Regions from separate parts of the Terrisporobacter glycolicus ATCC 14880 genome, predicted to be linked through region 2. Evidence: a T-box and tRNA genes for the amino acid it is inferred to sense, from the RefSeq annotation. Region 2 holds a T-box; the other holds one or more tRNA genes.
The links. The T-box of region 2 lies ahead of leuS (leucine--tRNA ligase). A T-box ahead of a tRNA ligase gene usually reads a tRNA of that ligase, here a tRNA-Leu.
Positions count from the first base shown of each region.

Region 1: it has a tRNA-Leu gene. The T-box ahead of leuS (leucine--tRNA ligase) is inferred to sense a tRNA for this amino acid. The anticodon was not compared.

Region 1 is NZ_CP117523.1:40,543-48,511, forward strand. Features, by position in the region: rRNA gene TEGL_RS00195 (23S ribosomal RNA) at 1-2,092, shown strand, start outside; rRNA gene rrf (5S ribosomal RNA) at 2,213-2,329, shown strand; tRNA gene TEGL_RS00205 (tRNA-Asn) at 2,335-2,409, shown strand; tRNA gene TEGL_RS00210 (tRNA-Leu) at 2,417-2,506, shown strand; tRNA gene TEGL_RS00215 (tRNA-Met) at 2,516-2,591, shown strand; tRNA gene TEGL_RS00220 (tRNA-Glu) at 2,605-2,679, shown strand; tRNA gene TEGL_RS00225 (tRNA-Gly) at 2,681-2,754, shown strand; tRNA gene TEGL_RS00230 (tRNA-Val) at 2,769-2,844, shown strand; tRNA gene TEGL_RS00235 (tRNA-Asp) at 2,860-2,936, shown strand; tRNA gene TEGL_RS00240 (tRNA-Thr) at 2,958-3,032, shown strand; tRNA gene TEGL_RS00245 (tRNA-Tyr) at 3,039-3,123, shown strand; tRNA gene TEGL_RS00250 (tRNA-Leu) at 3,134-3,217, shown strand; tRNA gene TEGL_RS00255 (tRNA-Gly) at 3,239-3,313, shown strand; tRNA gene TEGL_RS00260 (tRNA-Arg) at 3,334-3,410, shown strand; tRNA gene TEGL_RS00265 (tRNA-Gln) at 3,420-3,495, shown strand; tRNA gene TEGL_RS00270 (tRNA-Lys) at 3,505-3,580, shown strand; tRNA gene TEGL_RS00275 (tRNA-Ser) at 3,588-3,676, shown strand; tRNA gene TEGL_RS00280 (tRNA-Phe) at 3,680-3,755, shown strand; tRNA gene TEGL_RS00285 (tRNA-Met) at 3,770-3,846, shown strand; tRNA gene TEGL_RS00290 (tRNA-Ile) at 3,870-3,946, shown strand; tRNA gene TEGL_RS00295 (tRNA-Pro) at 3,958-4,034, shown strand; tRNA gene TEGL_RS00300 (tRNA-His) at 4,050-4,126, shown strand; tRNA gene TEGL_RS00305 (tRNA-Lys) at 4,136-4,211, shown strand; tRNA gene TEGL_RS00310 (tRNA-Cys) at 4,220-4,294, shown strand; tRNA gene TEGL_RS00315 (tRNA-Asn) at 4,298-4,372, shown strand; tRNA gene TEGL_RS00320 (tRNA-Leu) at 4,380-4,469, shown strand; tRNA gene TEGL_RS00325 (tRNA-Glu) at 4,519-4,593, shown strand; tRNA gene TEGL_RS00330 (tRNA-Gly) at 4,595-4,668, shown strand; tRNA gene TEGL_RS00335 (tRNA-Val) at 4,684-4,759, shown strand; tRNA gene TEGL_RS00340 (tRNA-Asp) at 4,775-4,851, shown strand; tRNA gene TEGL_RS00345 (tRNA-Thr) at 4,867-4,941, shown strand; tRNA gene TEGL_RS00350 (tRNA-Tyr) at 4,953-5,037, shown strand; tRNA gene TEGL_RS00355 (tRNA-Leu) at 5,049-5,132, shown strand; tRNA gene TEGL_RS00360 (tRNA-Arg) at 5,148-5,224, shown strand; tRNA gene TEGL_RS00365 (tRNA-Gln) at 5,234-5,309, shown strand; tRNA gene TEGL_RS00370 (tRNA-Ser) at 5,363-5,451, shown strand; tRNA gene TEGL_RS00375 (tRNA-Phe) at 5,455-5,530, shown strand; tRNA gene TEGL_RS00380 (tRNA-Met) at 5,545-5,621, shown strand; tRNA gene TEGL_RS00385 (tRNA-Ile) at 5,647-5,723, shown strand; tRNA gene TEGL_RS00390 (tRNA-Pro) at 5,735-5,811, shown strand; tRNA gene TEGL_RS00395 (tRNA-His) at 5,850-5,926, shown strand; tRNA gene TEGL_RS00400 (tRNA-Lys) at 5,937-6,012, shown strand; tRNA gene TEGL_RS00405 (tRNA-Cys) at 6,023-6,097, shown strand; tRNA gene TEGL_RS00410 (tRNA-Arg) at 6,107-6,183, shown strand; tRNA gene TEGL_RS00415 (tRNA-Val) at 6,202-6,277, shown strand; gene TEGL_RS00420 (hypothetical protein) at 6,408-6,821, shown strand; gene TEGL_RS00425 (pyruvate carboxylase) at 7,204-7,969, shown strand, end outside.
Region 2 is NZ_CP117523.1:3,301,802-3,309,770, reverse strand. Features, by position in the region: gene TEGL_RS16240 (S41 family peptidase) at 1-290, shown strand, start outside; gene TEGL_RS16235 (ribonuclease Z) at 321-1,241, opposite strand; gene recX (recombination regulator RecX) at 1,478-2,119, opposite strand; gene nadD (nicotinate-nucleotide adenylyltransferase) at 2,356-3,045, shown strand; gene yqeK (bis(5'-nucleosyl)-tetraphosphatase (symmetrical) YqeK) at 3,046-3,630, shown strand; gene rsfS (ribosome silencing factor) at 3,781-4,131, shown strand; T-box leader at 4,168-4,357, shown strand; gene leuS (leucine--tRNA ligase) at 4,472-6,892, shown strand; gene TEGL_RS16205 (RidA family protein) at 7,072-7,455, shown strand; gene TEGL_RS16200 (cation:proton antiporter) at 7,564-7,969, shown strand, end outside.

The DNA of each region.
Region 1 (7,969 bases), 780 kb from region 2:
GGATAGCGGTGAAATTCCAATCGAGCCCGGAGATAGCTGGTTCTCTCCGAAATAGCTTTAGGGCTAGCCTCAAGATTTAGAGAAACGGGGGTAGAGCACTGAATGTCCTAGGGGGTATTGCACTTACCGAAGACTATCAAACTCCGAATACCGTATTCTTATGCTTGGGAGTCAGACTGTGGGTGATAAGATTCATAGTCAAAAGGGCAACAGCCCAGATCGTCAGCTAAGGTCCCTAAATGTACGTTAAGTGGTAAAGGATGTGGGATTGCACAGACAACCAGGATGTTGGCTTAGAAGCAGCCACTCATTTAAAGAGTGCGTAATAGCTCACTGGTCGAGTGATCCTGCGCCGAAAATTTCCGGGGCTAAAACGTACTACCGAAGCTACGGCATCATTTATGATGGGTAGGAGAGCTTTCTATATGGATTGAAGCATTACCGTAAGGAGATGTGGACTGTATAGAAGTGAGAATGTTGGCATGAGTAGCGAGATGTGGGTGAGAATCCCACAGGCCGTAAACCCAAGGTTTCCAGGGGAAGGTTCGTCCGCCCTGGGTTAGTCAGGACCTAAGCCGAGGCCGAAAGGCGTAGGTGATGGACAACAGGTTGATATTCCTGTACCACCAATAACCGTTTGAGAAATGGGATGACACAGTAGGATAAGCTAACCGCACTGTTGGTTATGTGCGGGCAAGTATTGAGGCAGTTCAGGTAGGCAAATCCGCCTGAATAATGCTGGAGTACGATGCGGAGCGAAATTTAGTAGCGAAGTAGCTGATTTCACACTGTCGAGAAAAGTCTCTATCGAGGTTAAAGGTGCCTGTACCGCAAACCGACACAGGTGGGTGAGGAGAGTATCCTAAGGCCAGCCAGAGAACTGTTGTTAAGGAACTCGGCAAAATGACCCCGTAACTTAGGGAGAAGGGGTGCCATGGAAACATGGCCGCAGAGAATAGGCCCAAGCGACTGTTTACCAAAAACATAGGTTTCTGCTAAGTCGCAAGACGATGTATAGGAGCTGACGCCTGCCCGGTGCTGGAAGGTTAAGGGGATCTGTTAGGGTAACCGAAGCAGTGAACTTAAGCCCCAGTAAACGGCGGCCGTAACTATAACGGTCCTAAGGTAGCGAAATTCCTTGTCGGGTAAGTTCCGACCCGCACGAAAGGCGTAACGATTTGGGCACTGTCTCAACAACAGACTGGGTGAAATTGTAATACCGGTGAAGATGCCGGTTACCTGCGACAGGACGGAAAGACCCCATGGAGCTTTACTGTAGCTTGACATTGAGTCTCGGTGCTACATGTACAGGATAGGTGGGAGGCTATGAAGCATGGACGTCAGTCTGTGTGGAGCCATCCTTGGGATACCACCCTTGTAGTACTGGGATTCTAACCAGCTGCCTTGAATCAGGTAGTGGGACACTGTCAGGTGGACAGTTTGACTGGGGCGGTCGCCTCCTAAAGAGTAACGGAGGCGCTCAAAGGTTCTCTCAGTACGGTCGGAAATCGTACGTAGAGTGTAAAGGCAGAAGAGAGCTTGATTGCAAGACATACAGGTCGAGCAAGGACGAAAGTCGGACTTAGTGATCCGGTGGTACCGCATGGAAGGGCCATCGCTCAACGGATAAAAGCTACCCTGGGGATAACAGGCTGATCTCCCCCAAGAGTCCACATCGACGGGGAGGTTTGGCACCTCGATGTCGGCTCATCACATCCTGGGGCTGTAGTAGGTCCCAAGGGTTGGGCTGTTCGCCCATTAAAGTGGTACGCGAGCTGGGTTCAGAACGTCGTGAGACAGTTCGGTCCCTATCCGTCGCAGGCGTAGGAAATTTGAGGAGACCTGTCCTTAGTACGAGAGGACCGGGATGGACGTACCGCTGGTGTACCAGTTGTTCTGCCAAGGGCATAGCTGGGTAGCTAAGTACGGAAAGGATAAGCGCTGAAAGCATCTAAGCGCGAAGCCTACTTCAAGATAAGATTTCCCACCGTAAGGTTAAGACCCCATGAAGACTACATGGTTGATAGGTCAGAGGTGGAAGTGTGGTAACATATGTAGCTTACTGATACTAATAGGTCGAGGACTTGACCAATAAATATGATGTAAACATTAAATGTTAGCAGTTTTGAAAGCACTAAAACTTTCAAAAAATGAAAAAAAAGTTGACAAGATTTAAAAAAAATGTTATTATAATACTTGTTCAGCAAAAAAATGTGGTTATTATAGCAAAGAGGATACACCTGTTCCCATTCCGAACACAGAAGTTAAGCTCTTGAGCGGCGATGGTACTTGGAGGGCGACCTCCTGGGAGAGTAGCACGTAGCCACGTAATGTTCCAAGGTAGCTCAACGGTGGAGCACTCGGCTGTTAACCGATAGGCTGAGGGTTCGAGTCCCTCCCTTGGAGCCAAGAAAGTGCCGAAGTGGCGGAACTGGCAGACGCACAGGACTTAAAATCCTGCGAAACTTATACTTTCGTACCGGTTCGATTCCGGTCTTCGGCACCAAATTAATATCGCGGAGTGGAGCAGTTGGCAGCTCGTCGGGCTCATAACCCGAAGGTCACAGGTTCGAGTCCTGTCTCCGCAACCATTTTAATATATATGGCTCATTGGTCAAGCGGTCAAGACACCGCCCTTTCACGGCGGTAACAGGGGTTCGATTCCCCTATGAGTCACCATGCGGGTGTAGCTCAATGGTAGAGTTCCGGCCTTCCAAGCCGGCTGTGAGGGTTCGATCCCCTTCACCCGCTCCATTTTAATTTATCCCGGGATCATAGCTCAGCTGGGAGAGCACCTGCCTTACAAGCAGGGGGTCACAGGTTCGAGCCCTGTTGGTCCCACCAAAAAAATATAAATGCGGCCTGGTAGTTCAGTTGGTTAGAATGCCAGCCTGTCACGCTGGAGGTCGAGGGTTCGAACCCCTTCCAGGTCGCCATAATACTTCTAAGAATAATATGCTGGTGTGGCTCAACGGTAGAGCAGCTGACTTGTAATCAGCAGGTTGTAGGTTCGATTCCTATCACCAGCTCCATAATACGGAGGATTTCCCGAGTGGCCAAAGGGGGCAGACTGTAAATCTGTTAGCTGTGCTTTCGGTGGTTCGAATCCACCATCCTCCACCAAAAGAAGTATGCGGATGTGGCGGAATTGGCAGACGCACTAGACTTAGGATCTAGCGCCATTGGCGTGGGGGTTCGACTCCCTTCATCCGCACCACTTTTTAACTATACCTAAAATGCGGGAATAGTTCAGTGGTAGAGCGCAACCTTGCCAAGGTTGAAGTCGCGAGTTCGAATCTCGTTTCCCGCTCCAACAAAACAAACAATATATGTGGGTGCATAGCTCAGCTGGATAGAGCAACGCCCTTCTAAGGCGTGTGTCCGGGGTTCGAATCCCTGTGCGCTCACCACTTATATATTGGGGATTAGCCAAGTCGGTAAGGCACATGACTTTGACTCATGCATGCGTAGGTTCGAGTCCTGCATCCCCAGCCATATAAATATGACTCATTAGCTCAGTCGGTAGAGCACTTGACTTTTAATCAAGGTGTCCGGAGTTCGAATCTCCGATGGGTCACCATTAACCTGGAGAGGTGTCCGAGTGGTTTAAGGAGCTGGTCTTGAAAACCAGTGATGCTTAACGGCACCGTGGGTTCGAATCCCACCCTCTCCGCCAGATGCCCAGATAGCTCAGTCGGTAGAGCAGGGGACTGAAAATCCCCGTGTCGGTGGTTCGATTCCGCCTCTGGGCACCATATTTAAATATTGTGGCGGTATAGCTTAGTTGGCTAGAGCGTTCGGTTCATACCCGAAAGGTCACAGGTTCGACTCCTGTTACCGCTACCATTTTAATTTTAATAATATAACGTGGACCATTAGCTCAGTTGGTTAGAGCGCCCGGCTCATAACCGGTAGGTCTGGGGTTCGAGTCCCTGATGGTCCACCACTTTTTTAGTTCGAGGTGTAGCGCAGTTTGGTAGCGCACTTGGTTTGGGACCATGGGGCCGGGGGTTCGAGTCCCTTCACCTCGACCACTTTTATCAATTATGGTGGGTATAGCTCAGTTGGTTAGAGCGCCAGATTGTGGCTCTGGAGGCCGTGAGTTCGAATCTCATTATCCACCCCATAAACATATGACTCATTAGCTCAGTCGGTAGAGCACTTGACTTTTAATCAAGGTGTCCGGAGTTCGAATCTCCGATGGGTCACCACTAAATATGGCGACATGACCAAGTGGCTAAGGTAGAGGACTGCAACTCCTTCATCCCCAGTTCGAATCTGGGTGTCGCCTCCATATTCCAAGGTAGCTCAACGGTGGAGCACTCGGCTGTTAACCGATAGGCTGAGGGTTCGAGTCCCTCCCTTGGAGCCAAGAAAGTGCCGAAGTGGCGGAACTGGCAGACGCACAGGACTTAAAATCCTGCGAAACTTATACTTTCGTACCGGTTCGATTCCGGTCTTCGGCACCAATTTTGCGAGACGAATGGGTAGACGCAAAAAAGTAAATGACATATGAATGGCTCATTGGTCAAGCGGTCAAGACACCGCCCTTTCACGGCGGTAACAGGGGTTCGATTCCCCTATGAGTCACCATGCGGGTGTAGCTCAATGGTAGAGTTCCGGCCTTCCAAGCCGGCTGTGAGGGTTCGATCCCCTTCACCCGCTCCAATTTTAATTTATCCCGGGACCATAGCTCAGCTGGGAGAGCACCTGCCTTACAAGCAGGGGGTCACAGGTTCGAGCCCTGTTGGTCCCACCATAAAAACACAAACGCGGCCTGGTAGTTCAGTTGGTTAGAATGCCAGCCTGTCACGCTGGAGGTCGAGGGTTCGAACCCCTTCCAGGTCGCCATTTAATTTTATCTAAGCTGGTGTGGCTCAACGGTAGAGCAGCTGACTTGTAATCAGCAGGTTGTAGGTTCGATTCCTATCACCAGCTCCATTTATATATGCGGAGGATTTCCCGAGTGGCCAAAGGGGGCAGACTGTAAATCTGTTAGCTGTGCTTTCGGTGGTTCGAATCCACCATCCTCCACCAACTTAAAGTACGCGGATGTGGCGGAATTGGCAGACGCACTAGACTTAGGATCTAGCGCCATTGGCGTGGGGGTTCGACTCCCTTCATCCGCACCACTTTTTTTATAATGTGGGTGCATAGCTCAGCTGGATAGAGCAACGCCCTTCTAAGGCGTGTGTCCGGGGTTCGAATCCCTGTGCGCTCACCACTTATATATTGGGGATTAGCCAAGTCGGTAAGGCACATGACTTTGACTCATGCATGCGTAGGTTCGAGTCCTGCATCCCCAGCCATATTAAATTAGCAACTTAGTGCTCGCTTGATAGAGCATATAGGGAAACTATAAGGAGAGGTGTCCGAGTGGTTTAAGGAGCTGGTCTTGAAAACCAGTGATGCTTAACGGCACCGTGGGTTCGAATCCCACCCTCTCCGCCAGATGCCCAGATAGCTCAGTCGGTAGAGCAGGGGACTGAAAATCCCCGTGTCGGTGGTTCGATTCCGCCTCTGGGCACCATATTCAAATAACGTGGCGGTATAGCTTAGTTGGCTAGAGCGTTCGGTTCATACCCGAAAGGTCACAGGTTCGACTCCTGTTACCGCTACCATTTAAACTTTAATAACACATAACGTGGACCATTAGCTCAGTTGGTTAGAGCGCCCGGCTCATAACCGGTAGGTCCGGGGTTCGAGTCCCTGATGGTCCACCACTTTTTTAGTTCGAGGTGTAGCGCAGTTTGGTAGCGCACTTGGTTTGGGACCATGGGGCCGGGGGTTCGAGTCCCTTCACCTCGACCATCAACTAAAAAAACAAAAAACTAGTGCATTAGATTATGGTGGGTATAGCTCAGTTGGTTAGAGCGCCAGATTGTGGCTCTGGAGGCCGTGAGTTCGAATCTCATTATCCACCCCATAAAACATATGACTCATTAGCTCAGTCGGTAGAGCACTTGACTTTTAATCAAGGTGTCCGGAGTTCGAATCTCCGATGGGTCACCAATATAAAAAGGGCGACATGACCAAGTGGCTAAGGTAGAGGACTGCAACTCCTTCATCCCCAGTTCGAATCTGGGTGTCGCCTCCATTTAAACGCGCGCCTATAGCTCAACTGGATAGAGTGTCTGACTACGAATCAGAAGGTTGGGGGTTCGAGTCCCTCTGGGCGCACCACTTATTAATAAAAATCCCGGGACCATAGCTCAGCTGGGAGAGCACCTGCCTTACAAGCAGGGGGTCACAGGTTCGAGCCCTGTTGGTCCCACCAATTATCCTCTAGTTTGTTAACTAGAGGTTTTTTAATATATAAAATAAGTTATAAATATTACTGTTTTAATCAAAAATAAAATGAATGAAAAATAGAGATCTTTTATATAAAAACTAAGGAAGGTGTTATTATGTATATTATATTTGGAGAAGAGATAGTAGACAGTGAAGAAATAAGAGAAACAATTGAAGGTAATAGTGATTTCAAAGTAGATAGAGATATGTGCAAGGGAACAAAAAGGGAAGATGTTGTGGCGTACCAATTAAGCATACCAGTAAAAATTTTAAATGAAGAGTTAAATCAAGATTATAATTTAGATGAAATAAGTGAAGAAGATTTATTCGAAGAGTATATAAGCTTATCAGAAGAAATGGCTATAAGATTGCAAGATTTTATGCCAAAGCACTCTTTAGTAAATTCTATCTCCTATAAATGGGATAATTCATCTGACGTAGTTAAAACAGTATTCACGATGGCATATATAGGCTTAGGACAATTAAAGTTAAATGATGTATCTAGAAGATTACTAAATGAGTTAGATTAGAAATACTTTTCGCAGTTTCTAAATAAATAGAACAAAATATAAATTGTTTAGTAACTATTATCATTTAAAGTAATGAAATAAGATATAAGTTAATATAATAAGTAAGATAAATCCATGTTTATTAATATAAAATAAATATGGATTTATTTTTTTATAAGGGAATATATATTCATGACAATCAGAATATTATAGAAAAGTATGATAAAAACATTCTATTTTCACTTAATTAAGAAATAGAGATTTACCAAAACACAAAATATATTTACCTATTTTTATGAATTTGTATTAATTATTAAGAAACTCTTTCATAGGGGTTCAAAAATAAAGTTTTATGGACTATAATCTTTAATATTACAACTTAAATATGGAAAAGGGGGATAATATGCTTAAAAAATTTAAAAAAGTACTAGTAGCTAATAGAGGAGAAATTGCTATAAGAATATTTAGAGCATGCCATGAATTAGGAATTAAAAGTGTTGGGATATATAGTAAAGAGGATAAATATAGTTTATTTAGAACGAAAGCTGATGAATCTTATTTAATAGGTAAAGATAAAGGACCGATAGAGGCTTATTTAGATATAGATGGAATTATTGAGCTTGCCAAAGCCAAAAATGTAGATGCTATACATCCGGGGTATGGTTTCTTAGCAGAAAATCCAGAGTTTGTAAGAAAATGTGAAGAGAACGGAATTGCATTTATAGGTCCATCTGCCGAGATAATGGAAAGAATGGGTGACAAAATAAATTCTAAAAAAGTTGCTCATAGTGTTGGAGTAGGAACTATACCTGGAGTAGAAAAAGTAATTAAAAGTGTTGAACAAGCAAAGGAAGTTGCAAACTTTGTAGGATATCCAGTAATGATAAAAGCCTCTAATGGCGGAGGCGGTAGAGGTATGAGGGTAGTTTATGATGAAAAAAATTTAGCACTTGAATATGAAACAGCATGTAGTGAATCAAGAAAGGCATTCGGAGCAGATTTGATTTTTATAGAAAAATATATAGAAGATCCTAAACATATAGAGGTTCAAATATTAGGAGATAAGCATGGAAACTTAGTTCATTTGTATGAAAGAGATTGTTCAGTACAAAGAAGACATCAGAAAATAATTGAATATGCGCCAGCATTTTCTATAGATAAAAGAATAA
Region 2 (7,969 bases):
TTTCTGGAGCAGAATCATTTGCTATATTTTGTAAAGAACAGAAATTTGCTACTATAATAGGATCCCAAACAGGTGGAGATGGATATGTATATGATCCTGTACTTTTTAAGCTAAATAATAGTGGTCTTATTGTTAGAATGTCATCCACAATGTATTTAACAGAAAGTGGTATATGTGATGAAGAAAAAAAAGTTACACCAGATGTAGTGGTGAATAATACTATAAGGTATGGTATACGTAAAATAGATCCTTGTATAAACAAGGTATTAGAATTAGAAAATATTCAATAAAAATAGTGCTCATTATATTGAGCACTATTTTTAATCTTCGTAATTTAAAGATAAGGACAATCTATCTTCTCCAACTATAGTATTTGGGAAAATCCTTGTGGCATTTTCTAAGTACTCATTGGGATTTTCTAAAGATGGACTAAAATGTGTTAAAAGTAGTTGTTTAACTTTGCCTAATGCTGCTAGGTTAGCAGCTTCTGTAAAAGTCATGTGTTTGTTTTTTACAGCTTTAGAAATATCCATATCATCTCCATACATGGCTTCGCAAACAAATAAATCACTATTTTTAATGAAGTCAGGGATAGTAAGTAAGAATCTCGTATCAGTAATAAAACTAATTTTAATACCTTTTCTATCATCTCCCAAAACCATATCAGAAGTATACATTTTTCTATCATAAAAAACAGAATCAGATTTTTGTAGCCTGTTCCACAGATGTTGGGGAACATTATTTAATTTTGCCTTTTTTGCATTAAACTTAGGAGCTCTTTTAAAATATAAGCTATAACCCAAACATTCAGTGGAGTGATCTAGCTCTAGTGTAGAAATTTCTAAATCTTTAAAAGTAGGATGATCTTCTAAAGTGAAGCTTTTATCTGGATTTTCTATTATTATCAATTTATAAGGCAAATATTCCACAAGTACTTTTATAGCTTTCATAGTTTCTATAATTCCTTTAGGTCCAACAATAGTTAAGTCTTCTGTTTTACCGCTATTGCCCATAGTAGACAAAAGACCAATAAGACCTATTATATGGTCACCATGGAGATGAGTTATTAAAATCAAATCTACATCTTTAAAACCACAATTTTTCATTCTCATAGATACTTGAGTACCTTCGCCGCAGTCTATTAAAATTTTTTTCCCTTTATAATTAATAAATAAAGAGGAAAGATTTCTATTAGGCATAGGTACATTACCACCACATCCTAGCAAAACTAAATCTATCATATGAACTCTCCTTATGTATAATTTATTTTAAAATAATAATCACTAATTATAATTATAGTCTTAACAAAATATCTTATAAAATATATTTTATTTAAAAAAGAGATTATTAAAATAATCTCTTTTTTATCTATCTTCCTTGTATAATTGTTTAATATTGTAAATTGATAATAGTACACAAAGTATGGCTATAACAGTTTTCATATTACCTCCTAAAGTATAATGTATATACTTATATCTTAATAATCGTCATTGTAATCATTTTTAAAAATCTTATTTAATACGCTTTTAATTATATCATAATTAAAGCCTTTATAAGCAAGGTGATTTGCAACTTTAGCATAAGCTTTTTTAGGGTCTTCATTTTTCACTCGTGTATATCTTTTTTCAGCTAAATAAAGAGCATTTTTAAACTCTGCATCTATATCAATTTCAGAAATAGCTTCATCAATGGCTGATTTTTCAATTCCTTTATTATAAAGATTTTGTTTTATTTTATTTTTACCATATTTATTTAGATTAACATTTGTAGTTACAATTTTAGAAGCTAATTCGTTATCGTTGATAAAATTGTATTTTTTTAAAAAATCAAGAACTTCATCTATAACGTCTTCTTCAAAATCATTTTCCAATTTTTCTCTAATTTTTTTCTCAGACTGACTAGCCTTTGATAGAATATTTAAAGCTTTATTTTTGCCTTTTAAAAACATTTCATCTTTTAAAATTTGTCTAAGATGATCTTCTTCTATGTTGTCACCTTTTTTTAAATTGAAAGTAAATACTAGCTCTTTATAAATAGCCATGAAAAATTTTTCATCAACATAAATATTTACTCTGTCTTGGTTTTTCTTTTGAACCTCAATTTTTGTTATTACAGACATATTTTGTCTCCTTTGAATTAAATTTATTGCTTAAAGTTAAATAAATGTTAAAAATCACTTGTTATATAATTGAAATTATTATATATATTAATAGTGAACAAATTTTTGCAATTAAAGTATAAATATAGATAATTTAGTTAATAAAAATATATATTTATGATTATATACTAAAAAAAGGGTTTTTATATAATAAACTTAATTGTTATAGAAAAAAGGGAGTAAAAAGGAGAATAATAATGAGGATTGAAGATATAGTTATTGAATCTATATTGAAAAATAATGAGAAGATGGCAAAATTTAGGGACAGTGCTCATAATTTAAGAATAGGAATATTAGGAGGAACATTTGACCCTATACATTATGCTCATCTAGCAACGGTGGAGTTTATAAGAGGCAAATATAATTTAGATAAAGTTATTTTCATACCTTCTGGTAATCCTCCTCATAAATTTTGGAATATAACTGATAAAAAAGATCGTTATGAAATGGTAGTACTTGCTACTGTAAAAAATGAAAATTTTGTAGTTTCTGATATGGAAATTAATAAAGTTGGAAAGACTTATACTATAGATACTTTGAGGGAGTTAAAAAAGACTTATCCAACTTGTGAATTATTTTTTATTACAGGAGCAGATGCCATATGTGATATAGAAGCATGGAAAGATGTTGCTGAAAATTTCAAATTAGCCACATTTGTAGCAGCAACAAGGCCGGGTATAAGTCTGCTTAGGGCTCAAGACTATATAGAAAAATTAGAAAATAAATATAATGCAAAAATTATAAATGTATATGTACCTTCCTTAGATATATCATCCACATATATTAGAGACCAACTGAATTTAGGGAAGTCAGTTAGGTACTTAATACCTGAAAATGTGGAATCATATATAAAGGAAAAGGGTTTATACAATTTTGGAGTTGAGTAAATGGATATAAAACAAATAGAAAAAACACTAAAAGAGATGTTACCTGAGAGAAGATTAAAACATTCTTTAAATGTATCAAAATGTGCATTAAAGCTAAGTGAAATATATAAGTGTGACAAAGAAAAAGCCGAAATTGCTGGACTTGTTCATGATTGTGCTAAATATTTTACAGATGAACAAATTGAAGATTGTATAGAAAGGTTTAATATAGAACTAGATCCTTTGGAAGTAAACAATATAGCCCTATCTCATAGTGTTATAGGTTCTTATGTAGCAGTAGATATATTTAATATTAAGGATGAAGAAATTATAAATGCAATAAAATATCATACTACAGGAAAGGAAAACATGTCTCTTTTAGAAAAAATAATATATATGGCTGACTTAATAGAAGAGGGAAGGAACTTTCCAAGAGTAGAAGAATTAAGAGAACTAACTTATAGTGGGAGATTAGAAGAAGCATTAATTTTATCTTTCAATAATACTATAAAATTTGTGATAGATAATAATCAGTTAATACACCCAAGAACTGTAAAAGCTAGAAATTATATATTAGAAGAATTGATTATAGGTACTTTTAACTAGAATGATTATTTTTCAAGCAAATAGTATTGTAAGATTGTATAATAATAGGCGCAAATTTTTAAATTTGTATATATAATAGTAATAATACAAATATTTATGATATAATAACTAGGTAGCTTTAAAATTGAAAGGAGACGGAATATGACTAACATGACTGTTGAACAAATGACAAAGATTGTTTACGATGCAATTGATGATAAATTAGGTCAAGATATATCAATAATAAATATAGGGAAAGTATCTTCTCTATGTGATTATTTTGTTATAGCAACTGCTGGTTCTACAAGACAAGTTAAAGCAATAGCAGATAATGTACAAGATGCTTTAACAGAGCACGGAATAGAACCAAGATCAAAAGAAGGATATGAAACTCAAAATTGGATATTACTTGATTATGGTGATGTAATGGTTCACGTATTTGATGAAGAAAATAGAGGATTCTATAACTTAGAAAAACTATGGAAAGATGCTCCATACGTGGATGTTGACACTTTAGCATAAAGATGTTAATATTATAGAAAAATAAAGATTGAAATCAAATAAGTTAGAGTAGTAGGAAAGTTTGTTTATTTCAGAGAGTTGATATTTGGTGTGAATCAGCATAAACTATTTTTGAACTTGCTAACATAAAATTATTTGGCCGTAGTTGGCATAAAGACTATCTAAGAGAGTTTACTTTTGTAAACTAATTAGGGTGGTACCGCGAAAATATATCCTCGTCCCTAAACGTAAAGTTTAGGACGGGGATTTTTTTAATATTATTAAGAAATTTTAGAATTTCTTAACTTGGATAAAATAATACTTATGGAAATTATTACAGAAAATACTTAGGAGGTAAATCATGAGCGTTTACAATTTTAAAAAGATTGAAGACAAATGGCAAAAAACATGGACAGAAAATAATCAATATAAAACTGACACAACGGATTCTTCAAAGCCAAGTTATTATGCTTTAGAGATGTTCCCTTATCCATCAGGAAACATACATATGGGACATGTTAGAAACTACTCTATAGGTGACGTAGTTGCTAGATTTAAGAAAATGGAAGGGTACAATGTACTTCATCCAATGGGATGGGATTCATTTGGTTTACCAGCTGAAAATGCGGCTATAAAACATGGAATACATCCACATAAATGGACTATGGAAAACATAGAGGACATGAAAGGTCAATTAAAATTATTAGGATTAAGTTATGATTGGGAAAGAGAAGTAGCCACTTCTACTCCAGAATATTATAGATTTACACAAGAAATATTCTTAAAATTCTTAGAAGCAGGTCTTGCTTATAAGAAAAAATCTTTCGTTAACTGGTGTCCATCTTGTGAGACGGTTCTTGCTAACGAACAAGTTGTTGGAGGGCTTTGCGACAGATGTGATAGCGTAGTTGTTAAAAAAGACTTAGAACAATGGTATTTTAAAACTACTGCATTTGCTGAGGAATTATTAAATGACTTAGATACTTTAGATGGATGGCCAGAAAAAGTTAAAACAATGCAAAGAAACTGGATTGGAAAATCTAATGGTGCTGAATTGGTATTTGATATAGACGGAACTGACAAATCTATGACAGTTTACACTACTAGACCAGATACAACATATGGTGTTACTTTTATGGTTTTAGCTCCAGAGAGTGAATTAGTTAAGGAATTAGTTGAAGGTACAGAGTATGAATCTGACGTTAATTCTTTCATAGCAAAAATGCATACTAAAACAGAAATAGAAAGAACTGCTTCTGATGTAGAAAAAGAAGGTATGTTTATCGGTAAATATGTTATAAATCCAGTAAACAACAAGAAAATACCAGTTTGGATAGCAAACTATGTATTAGCTGACTATGGTACTGGAGCTATAATGGCAGTTCCGGCTCATGATGATAGAGATAGAGATTTCGCTGAGAAATTTAATTTAGATATAATACCTGTTATAGATGAAGACAATAAAATGATAAACTCAGAAGAGTTCAATGGAATGGACGCTTCAGATGCATTTGAAGGTATAGTTGAAAAACTTGCTAAAGATAATAGAGGAGAGAAAACTACTAACTACAGACTTAGAGACTGGTTATTATCTAGACAAAGATACTGGGGATGCCCAATACCTGTTGTTTACTGTGATGACTGTGGAATAGTACCAGTAGACAAAAAAGATTTACCAGTATTACTTCCTACAGATGTTGAATTCACAGGAAAAGGAGAATCTCCGCTTACTACTTCTCAAGCATTCAAAACAACTCCTTGTCCACACTGTGGAAAAGAAGCGAGAAGAGAAGTTGATACTATGGATACATTTGTTGATTCATCTTGGTACTTCTTAAGATATATAGATCCTAAAAACACTGAAGAACCATTCAGTAAAGAATTAGCAAATAAATGGATGCCAGTAGATCAATATATAGGTGGAGTAGAGCATGCTATAATGCACTTGCTTTACGCTAGATTCTTCGTTAAGGCATTCAAATCAATGGGAATGTTAGATTTCGATGAACCATTCAAAAACTTATTAACTCAAGGTATGGTTTTAATGGATGGAAGTAAAATGAGTAAGTCGAAAGGTAATACTGTATCACCTATAGAAATAATAAACAAATACGGTGCAGATACTGCTAGATTATTCGTATTATTCGCAGCTCCACCAGAAAGAGACTTAGACTGGTCAGAACAAGGTGTTGAAGGATGTTTTAGATTCTTAAACAGAGTTTACAGATTAGTTGATGAATTAGCTGAAGTAGCTAAATCAAATGCTGAAGTAAAAGCTTTAACTAAAGAAGATAAAGCAATGAGGCTTGTAATACACTCAACACTTAAGAAAGTTACTGCTGATTTAAGTGAAAAATTCGGATTTAATACAGCTATAGCAGCATTAATGGAATTAATAAACGAAATGTATAAATATAAAGAATTAGATACTAGAAATGATGGAATAATAAGAGAAGGTATCGAAACAATAGTAAATATACTTGCACCGTTTACTCCTCACTTAGGTGAAGAATTATGGACTATGATAGGTAAAGAAGGTAGCGTATTTGATATAAGTTGGCCTAAATTCGATGAAAAAGCTTTAGTTCAAGATGAAGTAGAAGTAATAGTTCAAGTTAATGGTAAATTAAGAGATAAAATATCTATGGATGCTAATATAGCTAGAGAAGACATGGAAAAAGTAGCTTTAGAAAGTGAAAAGGTTAAAGCTGCAATAGAAGGAAAAAATGTGGTAAAAGTTATTGCTGTTCCTAAAAAATTAGTAAATATAGTTGTTAAATAGAATCTGCTTTAAATATATAAAGTGAAAATAAAAAAAGGGTCTAAAAATAAATATTTGGACCTTTTTTTGTTTATTAAATAAAAAGAATTATAAAAACCATATGTACAATTCTTTTTATGAGTAGTATAATAGAGAGGAAAATGTTTTTAATCAATATATTTTTTTAGGAGGTAAAAAACATGAAACATCAAGTTATACATACTAATAATGCACCAGCTGCAATAGGACCATATTCTCAAGCTGTTAAAGCTGGAAACTTATTATTCATATCAGGACAAGTTCCTTTTGTTCCAGAAACAATGGAAATAGTTGAAGGAGATGTAAAAGCACAAACTGCTCAATCATTAAAAAATCTTCAAGCTATATTAAAAGAAGCAGGAGCTGATTTCTCACATGTAGTTAAAACTACAGTATTCATAAAAGATATGAATGAGTTCGCTCAAATAAACGAAGTTTATGCTGAATATTTCGGAGAAAATAAACCAGCTAGAGCTTGTGTTGAAGTTGCTAGATTACCAAAAGACGTTAAAGTTGAAATAGAAATAATAGCAGTAGTTGAATAGTAAAATTTATAACATAAATTTAACACAAATGACCATCACAGATGGTCATTTTTTATTTATAATTAATATTATGGTATAAAATAACACTTATGAAAAGGAGATGGGGACATGGAAACATCCATTCATGCAATAGCATGTAACAAGTTATTAATTCTATTTGCAACTATAGCTATTACAGGAATAATATGCAGCAAAGGAAGTGAATTAATAAATATACCGGATGTAGTATTGTTTTTGATTGTTGGTATCTTTTTAGGACCATCTGTTCTAAAAATTATTGATATTACTCAGTTTCAACTGGAAAACCAATTAATATTAACATTTGGATCAGCATTTATTTTGTATTTGGGGGGAAAAGAGGTTAGTTTAAAAGTCCTGAAAGATGTAAAAATTAGTGTATTTCTTTTATCTACACTTGGCGTTGTTATAACATCATTTTTAATGGCAAAAATTATAGGATTGAATTTTCAAATTAGCTTTATGACCTGTCTTTTAGCAGGTTCAATAATAGCAT